DNA from 3 places in the Halomonas sp. hl-4 genome. Region 2 is predicted to be linked to each of the others. Evidence: predicted binding sites of a transcription regulator. Region 2 holds the regulator's gene; each other region holds the start of a gene.
What was found. The regulator PhoB, encoded in region 2, activates phosphate uptake and scavenging genes when phosphate is short. The targets are predictions, from matches to a motif close to TGTCATANNNNTGTCANA.
Positions count from the first base shown of each region.

Region 1: a site for PhoB is predicted at 1,234-1,251, ahead of ppk1 (polyphosphate kinase 1). Genes of this name have one in related genera too.
Region 3: a site for PhoB is predicted at 1,856-1,873, ahead of CPH17_RS08250 (CYTH domain-containing protein). Genes of this name have one in related genera too.

Region 1 covers NZ_LT907845.1:3,491,401-3,494,681, forward strand. Annotated here, with positions in the region: gene ppk1 (polyphosphate kinase 1) at 1-1,141, opposite strand, end outside; gene hemB (porphobilinogen synthase) at 1,281-2,294, opposite strand; gene elbB (isoprenoid biosynthesis glyoxalase ElbB) at 2,455-3,114, shown strand; gene tatC (twin-arginine translocase subunit TatC) at 3,231-3,281, opposite strand, start outside.
Region 2 covers NZ_LT907845.1:2,578,484-2,581,764, forward strand. Annotated here, with positions in the region: gene phoR (phosphate regulon sensor histidine kinase PhoR) at 1-1,090, opposite strand, end outside; gene phoB (phosphate regulon transcriptional regulator PhoB) at 1,093-1,782, opposite strand; gene ubiA (4-hydroxybenzoate octaprenyltransferase) at 1,879-2,769, opposite strand; gene CPH17_RS12215 (chorismate--pyruvate lyase family protein) at 2,805-3,281, opposite strand, start outside.
Region 3 covers NZ_LT907845.1:1,715,769-1,719,049, forward strand. Annotated here, with positions in the region: gene CPH17_RS08240 (inorganic phosphate transporter) at 1-1,041, opposite strand, end outside; gene CPH17_RS08245 (TIGR00153 family protein) at 1,088-1,768, opposite strand; gene CPH17_RS08250 (CYTH domain-containing protein) at 1,905-2,792, shown strand; gene CPH17_RS08255 (ion transporter) at 2,829-3,281, shown strand, end outside.

The sequences.
Region 1 (3,281 bases), 910 kb from region 2:
TGGCGTCAAACAGACTGCCGCCTTTCAGCGCCTTGGGCACGCCGGGCGAGTAGGGCCTGTAGAGCAGCTCGGGGCGGTCGACATCGCCCAGCACCGACATCATCCGGGTCAGGTTGACCGGGCCTTGCACGCGGTACAGGTCGCCGTTCTCGAGGCTAAACTGGCGCAGCAGGAAGTTGGTCAGGTCGTCCGGGCAGTTATCGGCGACTTCCAGCCGCACGCCACTGCCGTAGCGCCGAGCCAACAGTTCGCCACGCAGCGCCGAGGCCAGGTCGGAGACCTCTTCCGGATCGACGCTCATGTCGGCATTGCGCGTCAGGCGGAACTGGTAGCAGCCGCGCACCTTCATGCCCGGGAACAGCTCCTCGGCATGGGCGTGAATCATCGAGGAGAGGAATACGTACTCAGTGAAGCCTTCGCTGCACAGGTGCTTGGGCAGGGCCATCAGGCGCGGCAGCGAACGGGGGGCGGGCAGAATCGCCATGCCCCCGGCACGGCCGAAGGCATCCTTGCCTTCAAGCTCGACGATGAAGTTGAGGCTTTTGTTGACCAGGCGCGGGAAGGGATGCGAAGGGTCCAGCCCGATAGGGCTGATCACCGGCATGATGTCGTTGTTGAACAGTTCCTGGACCCAGTCCTTTTGCGCCTTGGTCCACTGATCGCGGCGGCGAAACCGCAGACCTTGGGCTTCCAGGGCGGGCAGCAAGGTATCGTTGAGGATTTCATACTGCCGGACGATTTGCGCGTGGGCGATGTCGGAAATTTCGGCAAGCACCGCCTTGGGAAGCCGCCCATCAGCGCCCGTCGTATCGTCGCCCAGGGCGATTTGGTGCTTAAGCCCGGCGACACGAATTTCGAAGAACTCATCCATGTTGGATGAGAAAATCAGTAAGAACATCAGCCGGTTGAGCAGTGGGTGCGCGTCATCAAGCGCCTGTTCCAATACGCGAATATTGAACTGCAGGTGCGATAGCTCACGGTTGAAATAGAGTTGCGGATCGTCCAGGTCGGTTTCTGGCAGTGCGTCGCGCGCCTGCACACCCGTGGGCGTGCGATTGACGCGCAGCGGGGAGGACTCATTATCACCGCCGCCATGATCATGGAGTGGGTAGGGCGAATTATCAGTGACCTGATCGTCCATGGTGACTGCCTCCGGCGTTAGTCATCTCTGAGCATATCATTGCCTGATACGCGCCTGTTAACGCAGTATGGCGGAGGAAGATGACAAAGACGTGTCACGGCATTGTCATCTACTGTTAGCTTGCCTCAGACACATAGCGTCAACGCTTGGCCGTCAGCAGTCGCGCAGCGTCCAGGGCAAAGTAGCTTAGGATGCCGTCTGCACCGGCGCGCTTGAAGCACATCAGGGACTCCAAAATGACCGTGTCGGCATCAAGCCAGCCGTTGTCGAAAGCGGCGCGATGCATGGCGTATTCACCGCTTACTTGGTATGCGTAGGTAGGAACGCGTAATTCGCTTTTGACCCGCCGCACAACATCCAGGTAGGGCATCCCTGGTTTGACCATCACCATATCGGCCCCTTCGGAAATGTCCATGGCCACCTCATGAAGCGCTTCGTCACTGTTGGCCGGGTCCATCTGATAGGTGCGCTTGTCAGCTTTGCCCAGGTTGGCAGAAGAGCCCACGGCGTCGCGGAAGGGGCCATAATAGTGCGACGCATATTTGGCGCTGTACGCCATGATACGCACGTTATGAAGATGCTCTTGCTCTAGCACCTGGCGAATTGCACCAATACGCCCGTCCATCATGTCCGAGGGAGCGACCACATCAGCACCGGCCTCGGCGTGAGAAAGCGCCTGTTTTAGCAGGGTGTCGACGGTGCGATCATTGATTACGTACCCATGTTCATCGATGATGCCGTCCTGCCCGTGAATGGTATATGGGTCCAGAGCAACATCGGTGATAATGCCCAGCTCAGGTAGTGCCTCTTTAAGTGCGCGTACGCTGCGCTGAACGAGGCCGTTGGCGTTGTAGGCCTCTTCGGCGAGTTCGCTTTTCTGTTCACCGCCGACGACCGGGAACAGCGCGATGGCGGGAATGCCCAATGCATAGGCATCGCGGGCTTGCTCGATCAACAGGTCAATCGACAAGCGCTCTACCCCTGGCATGGAAGCGATGGCCTCGCGCTGCTGGCTGCCTTCCAGCACGAACACCGGCAGAATAAGATCACCAGGCGTCAGCGTTGATTCGCGCATCAAGCGGCGGGAGAAGTCGTCGCGGCGCATGCGTCGCAGACGAGTCGCGGGGAAGTGACGAGGTGTTGGTGTACTCAACGGTATTCTCCACAAAAACTCGCAAATGAGGGTGTCTGTTGGCCTTGGCTGAGTATATCAGCCTTGACCTGCACCGAAAGCCGTCTTGTGGCGCGCCTCAAGACTGACTAAAGTGGCGCAAACGCTGCTGAACGAGCAGGCCCTGCATAAGGAGATAAGCATGACCAAACAGGTGGCAGTGATTCTCGCTGGCTGTGGTGTATTCGACGGGTCAGAAATTTACGAAACGACCCTGACATTGCTGCGCTTGGACCAGTTGGGAATAGGATATCGTTGTTTTGCTCCGGATATCGAGCAACACCATGTGGTAAATCACCTCACCCAGGAGGCCGACGCGGACGAACGGCGTAACGTGCTGGTGGAATCGGCTCGTCTGGCCCGAGGTGAAATAAGTCCGCTGACTGACCTGGCGGCCGATGAGTTTGACGCGGTGATTGTGCCGGGTGGTTTTGGTGTCGCCAAGAATCTGTCGGATTTCGCCACGGCGGGAGACAGCATGCAGGTGCTGGAGTCATTCAAGGAGGTCCTATCGGGCTTTCGCGAAGATGCCAAGCCGATTGGCTTGATCTGCATTGCGCCGGTGTTGGCGACGCGCTTGCTAGGCGATGGTATAGCGGTGACGGTGGGTAATGATCCCAGCATGTCTGGGGCGATCAGCGCCATGGGAGGCCTGCACCGCAGCTGTAGCGTCGAGGATATCGTCGTGGACCTGGAGCATCGCGTGGTTACCACGCCTGCCTATATGCTGGCGACGCGGATTAGCGAAGCGGCAACAGGTATTTTTAAACTGGTTGATCGTATTGATGAAATGATGGACTAGTTTCCAGCCCCATCCTGCCAATCGCGCGAAGTTGCGCGAAGGCTGTCCGTACAAACGTACAAGCCGCTGCTCTATGGCAGCGGCTTGTTGTTGTAAGCGCAGCGCAGGCGGTGATGTTATTCCTCGCTCGGCTCCTCGGCGGCTTTTTCGTTGCGCCGTTTGCGTAC
Region 2 (3,281 bases):
CGGGGTCGATCCCCTCACCGTCGTCGCACACTTCGATACACGCGCCTTGGCCAAACGCTGTCCAGCGCAGTGTGATCGTGCTGCCTGGAGGGGTATAACGCACCGCATTAAAGGCAAGGTTAGACACGGCGCTACGCATTTCCTGCTCGCTACCCACTAGCTGTGCGGGGTAATCGCTGTCGACCCTAAGCGTATGCTGATGATCAGAAAGCGCCAGAGCATCAGCTCCTACACTGTTTAACAAGGCGGTCACATCAAGATGCTGATGATCTTGACCGCCTTGATCAATTTCTAAGCGAGACAGCAGCAGTAAGTCATTTACCAAATTCTGCATGCGCTGTGTTTGGGCCTCCATCTGCTCAATTCCCCGCCCCAGGCGAGGGGGGAGCTGATCAGCCAGTTCACCATAGGTTTCAAGATACCCCGACAGCACGGTTAACGGCGTACGTAGCTCGTGGGAAACATTGGCCACAAAGTCTCGCCGCATCTGCTCTAGTCGATGCAACCGGGTGATATCGCGCGCCATAACTAAACGCTCATCGTCACCATAAAGGGTAATCTGGTACTGCAGAATGCGCCGTTCGTCTATTGGCGATGTGAGTGTCAGCGGCTCACCGTAGTCACGCGCATTAAAGTAGCTGATGAAACGCGGGTCGCGCAGCAGATTGGTAATATGCTGGCCGCGATCGTGGGCCGTTTGCAGCCCTAGCATATCGCTGGCAGCGCTATTCCACCATTCCAGGTCGCCGTGACGGTCGAGCATCACCACACTGTCACGCATGGCCTCAGAGGACTCTTGAATGCGGGCAAGCGTCGTACGCAGACGACTTTGGGTAATCCGTTGGCTTTTCTGATAGCGGTATAGGCGGTCAAATAGCTCGCCCCAAAGGCCGCGTGCGGCGGGTGGCTCATCCTGCGGCTGTTGCGTCAGCCAGCGATATGCGGCGCGTAATTGCCGCAAGTGATAGACCAAACACACGGCGAAGCCAGCGGCTAACCCTAGCCCAGGCATACCGACTAGCCAGCCCAAGCACGTGCCGAGTGCCGCCCATCCCACCAAGCGCCACAATTCACGGCTCCACAAACGCAAGGTTAAACTCGCGCGGAAAAGCGGTAGCCAGTACCGCGTACCGTTTGGATTAAGTTCTGGTGCGCATCGCCCAGGGCTTTACGTAACCGACGTATATGAACATCTACCGTGCGCTCTTCCACGTAGACATTGCCTCCCCACACCTGATCGAGCAGCTGGCTACGCGTATAGGCCCTTTCCTGATGGGTCATAAAGAATTGTAACAATCGATACTCGGTGGGCCCCATATCCAGCGCTTTACCGTAGGCGCTTACCCGGTGGCCTACCGGATCAAGCAGTAATCCGTTAATTTCGATAGGATCTTCTACGCCGCGAGGCGTAGCGCGACGCAGCACGGCTTTTAAACGCGCCACCAGTTCGCGAGGCGAAAACGGCTTGGTGATGTAGTCGTCGGCCCCCGCTTCCAGGCCCTGAATTTTATTATCCTCTTCGCCTTTGGCGGTGAGCATAATAATTGGCAATTCGGCGGTCGCCTCCTCTCGCTTGAGACGCCGGGCCAGTTCGATGCCACTCGTGCCGGGCATCATCCAGTCAAGCAATAGCAGGTCGGGCTGGTGGTCAACTACCATGGCGTGGGCATCCTGGGCGTTGTCCGCTTCAAGAACACGATAGTCAGCCATTTCCAGCGCCACCGCGATCATTTCGCGAATGGGTGCCTCATCATCGACGATCAGTACGGTCTTGGCGGTCATTCCAGAGCCTCACGGTGTTCGATAGAAAGTAATCCAGTGACATGTCAATGACGATCACACCATGACTTGATGACAATTCTATGACATTACCAGGGATTAGCCAGCAATCGGCCACCAACTCAGCGCAATCCCGGCAAACACCAGTAGACCTGACCAATGATTATTCAAAAATGCCTGGAAACACGGGTCCCGCTCACGCTGACGGATCAAACGCTGCTGGTGGATGAACGTCGCCGCCATACCCGCCAGACCAAGCCAGAAAAAACCGCCCAAACCGACGCGCGCGCCCACCCAAGCCAAAAGTGCCAGCGTGGCAAGCTGAAGCAGACCAATTACCAGCCGGTCGGCGTTGCCCAGCAGCACGGCCGTGGATTTGATGCCGATCTTGATATCGTCGTCGCGATCGACCATGGCGTACTGGGTATCGTAGGCGACGGTCCACAGCAGATTGGCAAAAAACAGTAACCACGCCTCCACCGGCACATCGCCCAAGACCGCCCCGAAGGCCATCGGAATCGCCCAGGAAAAAGCCGCGCCGAGTACCACCTGAGGGAAATGCGTGTAGCGCTTCATAAACGGGTAGATGAACGCCAGTAATACGCCGCCCACCGACAGCAAAACGGTAAACCAATTAGTTAACAGCACCAGCATAAACGCCGCAGCCACCAGCCCGATAAACAGCAACTGGGCTTCGGTTTCACTGATCCGCCCGGTGGCTAACGGACGATGTTGGGTACGCTTCACATAGCCATCAACGTGGCGGTCAGCATAATCGTTGACCACACACCCCGCTGCGCGCATCACGTAGACCCCGGCGATAAAGATCAATAGCACGTCGCGCCCTGGTACACCTTCAGCGGCCATCCACAAGGCCCATAGCGTGGGCCACATCAGCAGCCAGGTGCCGATCGGCCGATCCAGCCGCATCAGCCGTATAAAATCCATCAGGCGACCCATTCCCGTTGGCCGCAGTAGAGAACGATCCATGCTTACCTCACCCATCCAAGAGACGCAGCGTTAGCCTAGCGCGAAGGCAGCGCAAGATCATCCGCCATGGTCGATAAAAAGTATTCTTGAACCAGCAGCGATAGCCCCGCGTGTTGGAAAACCGAGCGTCGCCCCCACTGGCTGCTAACGCGTTTGTCACAGGGATAAACAAACCCAGGTGCATGACGCGTGGCATATAGCGGGCCGCGTACCAGGTCAGGCTGGCTAAATAGCCAACTACCCAGCGACCGCTCCCCCAGGTTTTCCAGGCACTGGCCTCTGAGCGTCTCAAGAGGGGCAACCGAGCGCGCAACCACCCAGGGGGTATCATCTATGCATAGGGCCACCTCGCGCAGCCAGGCATAGCGCCGTGCCGCTAGGCCCAGCGCCTGGGCCTCATGCGGCTGAGGTAGCCCAACGCCCTGGCGCAACAGCTGCACGCGAAAAGGCCGCTCGCCGCCTGCTGCCATAATACGCGCTGTCAATGAGTCTGTGGAGGCAACCCACTGCCA
Region 3 (3,281 bases), 860 kb from region 2:
CGTTGCTGCAAAGCCACGACTGGGGGTCAGCTCGGTGATTCCCGTGCCCACGGTGGCAATCACTTTATGCCCGTAGGTGATCAGGCCCACTACGATGCCGCCACCGCCGAGCACCAGCACCCACCAGGGCACCAGCGCCGAGCCTTCAATTTCGCCACCGGTTTGTACCACGCTGATGACCGCCGCTAGCGGGCCAACCGCATTAGCCACGTCATTAGAACCGTGGGCAAACGCCATGGCGCAGGCCGTGAAAATCATCAACACGCCAAAGGCGCGCTCCACATTAGCGTAGCCAAAGTGGTCGTCGCTGCTTTGCACGTACTGTACGCGGCGCTCCATCAACACGCCAATGCCAGTGATAATCAAACCAAGAATGATCGACAGCACCAGGCTTTGTGAAAAGGTAATATCCAGCCCCACGTGCTTTAAGCCCTTGGTCATGGTAACCATGGCTACCACAAAACCCACCAGGAACACATAGCCGGGCAAATAACGCTTGGCGGCAGCTAGCGGGTCAGAGGCTTCAAATACCAAGTGGTGTACCGACTTAAACAGTACAAAGCCCACCGTGCCTGCCAACAATGGCGAGACCACCCAACTGGCGGCAATGGTGCCCACGCTGCCCCAATCCACCGTCGCTGCGCCCAGCCCGGCTACCGCAAAACCGACAATCGCGCCCACAATCGAGTGGGTGGTCGATACCGGCCAGCCTTTCATGGAGGCAATTAATAGCCAGGTCGCCGCCGCCAATAGCGACGCCAGCATACCGTAAACCAGAAGTTGAGGATCTTCTTGAAGCAGTTCGGGGTCGATAATGCCTTTGCGGATGGTGTTGGTCACCTCACCACCGGCAAGCCAAGCCCCTAGGAACTCAAATACCACGGCGATCATAATCGCCTGTTTAATGGTGATGGCCTTCGAGCCAACCGAGGTACCCATGGCGTTGGCGACGTCGTTGGCACCCACGCCCCAGGCCATAAAAAAGCCGAAAAGACAGGCCAGGATGATAAAAATATCACCATACTGAGCAATGATCTGCATAACGCTTCCCTTGTTTGGGGATCAGGTATTAATTTGGGCGCACAAATTAATTGGCGGTCATGATCTGAAGGCGGCTGCCTACGCGCTCAGCGCGGTCAGATAGCTCGCCGACCCAGTCGATAATCTTGTAAAGGAAGACCACATCAACCGGTGGCAACTCACTTTCCAGGCTAAATAGCTGGCGGCGAATCGCGACCTGCTGGCCATCCGCCTGGTGCTCAAGGGTATGCAGTTCACGAATCATGTTCTGCATCACATCCGAGACGTTGCGTCCAAAGCCCGACTCCAACAGGTCCTTGAGTTCTTCCAGCGCCTGGCGGGCTTGCGCCACGCACGCCACACTAGTGCGGATGTAGTCACGCATGGGATCCGCCAATTCGGTGGGCACGGTCATTTTACGTCCCAGCATAATGCCGGTAATGTCGCGTGCTTTATTGGCGATTTTGTCCTGTACGCTGATCAGGTCGAGCAGATCAGAACGCGAGACGGGCAAGAACATGGTGTTGGGAAGGTTTAAACGCAGTTCGGTTTTGAGTACGTCTGCATCGTGCTCTAAGCGAGTGACGTTTTCGCGCAGCTGCCCAGCGCTCTCCCAATCGCCTGCCAGCGTTGCTTCGAAGAAAGGCAGGAGTTGGTCAGCACATTCGTTCGCCTTGACGATATGCGCGAGTAGCGGCTGGAATGGCGAGCGGCCAAACATCGCGGAGAAAGGGTTAGAAGTAACCATAAAGCCTTTACGCCTGTTTTCGGGAAGCCAGGAAATGGCGGCCACAGTATAGTGAGTGCGTCTGCCGCCGTCATGAAAAGTTCACAATGTCATTAAAATTTAATCTAAATGTCATAGTATAGAGGTGGCAATTGTTATGAAACCCTCAGCGCCAACCGAGATCGAACTGAAGCTTGCCCTCGCCCCTGATGGCCCAGCGGCACTTTGCCAGCACCCCCTTTTAGAGGGGTTGACGCCTCAGCGGCAAACGCTCATCAATACCTATTTCGATACGCCCCAGGGCGCATTGGCCCAGGCGCACATCGCCGTGCGGCTGCGTCAGGTGGATGATCAGGTGCTGCAAACGGTTAAAACGGCGGGTCACGGGGGCGGCGGATTTTCTCAGCGCCAGGAGTGGGAGTGGCCTGTGGCTTCGCTTGCGTTGGATACCCAAGGATTAGCCGAGCTGCCCCCTTTTCAGGGCGAGGCGAGCCAAGTGATTTCTGCACTTGCCCCCCGCTTAAATACCGACTTTGTACGCCAAAGCTGGCAAGTAGTGTGGCAGGAAAGCCACATCGAGCTGGCCTTGGACCAGGGGGAGATTCATAGCGGCGGGTATCAGGCCACTATTTGTGAAGCCGAACTGGAGCTTAAAAAAGGGGAGCCTGAGGCACTTTGGTCCCTCGCCCTGGCGCTGGCTGAGCATGTACCGCTGCGTCCCTCCGACAGCAGCAAGGCGGCCCGGGGCAATGCTTTAGCCGCTCAACACTGGCCACTGCCCGAAGCCACAACGCCCGCGCAGTGGATGTATCGCGCTACGCTGGCGCTGGACGCCTACCACGACAGCCACAGCGCCGAGCACCTGGCCATCGCTCAAACAGCGCTCGCCACGCTTTCGGCCGAGCCGTCACTCACCGATGAGGCGCATGATGATATCGAGACGATGCACCATGCCTTGGAAATCTCTAATCAGCCCAACGTTGCCTATGGCCAAGCGGCATTGGCCTTTGCCCATCGCTTGGCGTATCAAACCGCGCTACGCTAAACCTGCTGCTTTTACGGCTCTTTCAGGACGGTATTGATGAACTTTCCCTTACATCCGGGCGCAGAAGGATTGCGCACGAAGCTTTTCCATATCATTTTCGAGTCTGATACGCCGGGGGCCAAAGCGTTCGACATCGGCTTGATTTTGGCGATCTTGCTCAGCGTGTTAGTAATTTTGCTGAGCAGTGTTGAGGCCTATGCCGAGCGCTACGGCACGCTTTTCTATGTGCTGGAGTGGATATTTACCCTGCTGTTCAGCGTCGAGTTGTTGCTGCGTATGTACTGCTTGGAGCGCCCTACGCTCTATCTGAAAAGCTTCTACGGCATTGTCGACTTGATCGCCATCCTGCCCACCTGGCTGGTGTTACTGATACCCGGTGCCCACGCCTTGGTGATTGTGCGGATCCTGCGGGTGCTGCGGATTTTCCGCATTCTACGGCTGATGGAGTTTGTCGGTGAAGCGCGGCTGCTGATTGATGCGTTAAAGCGT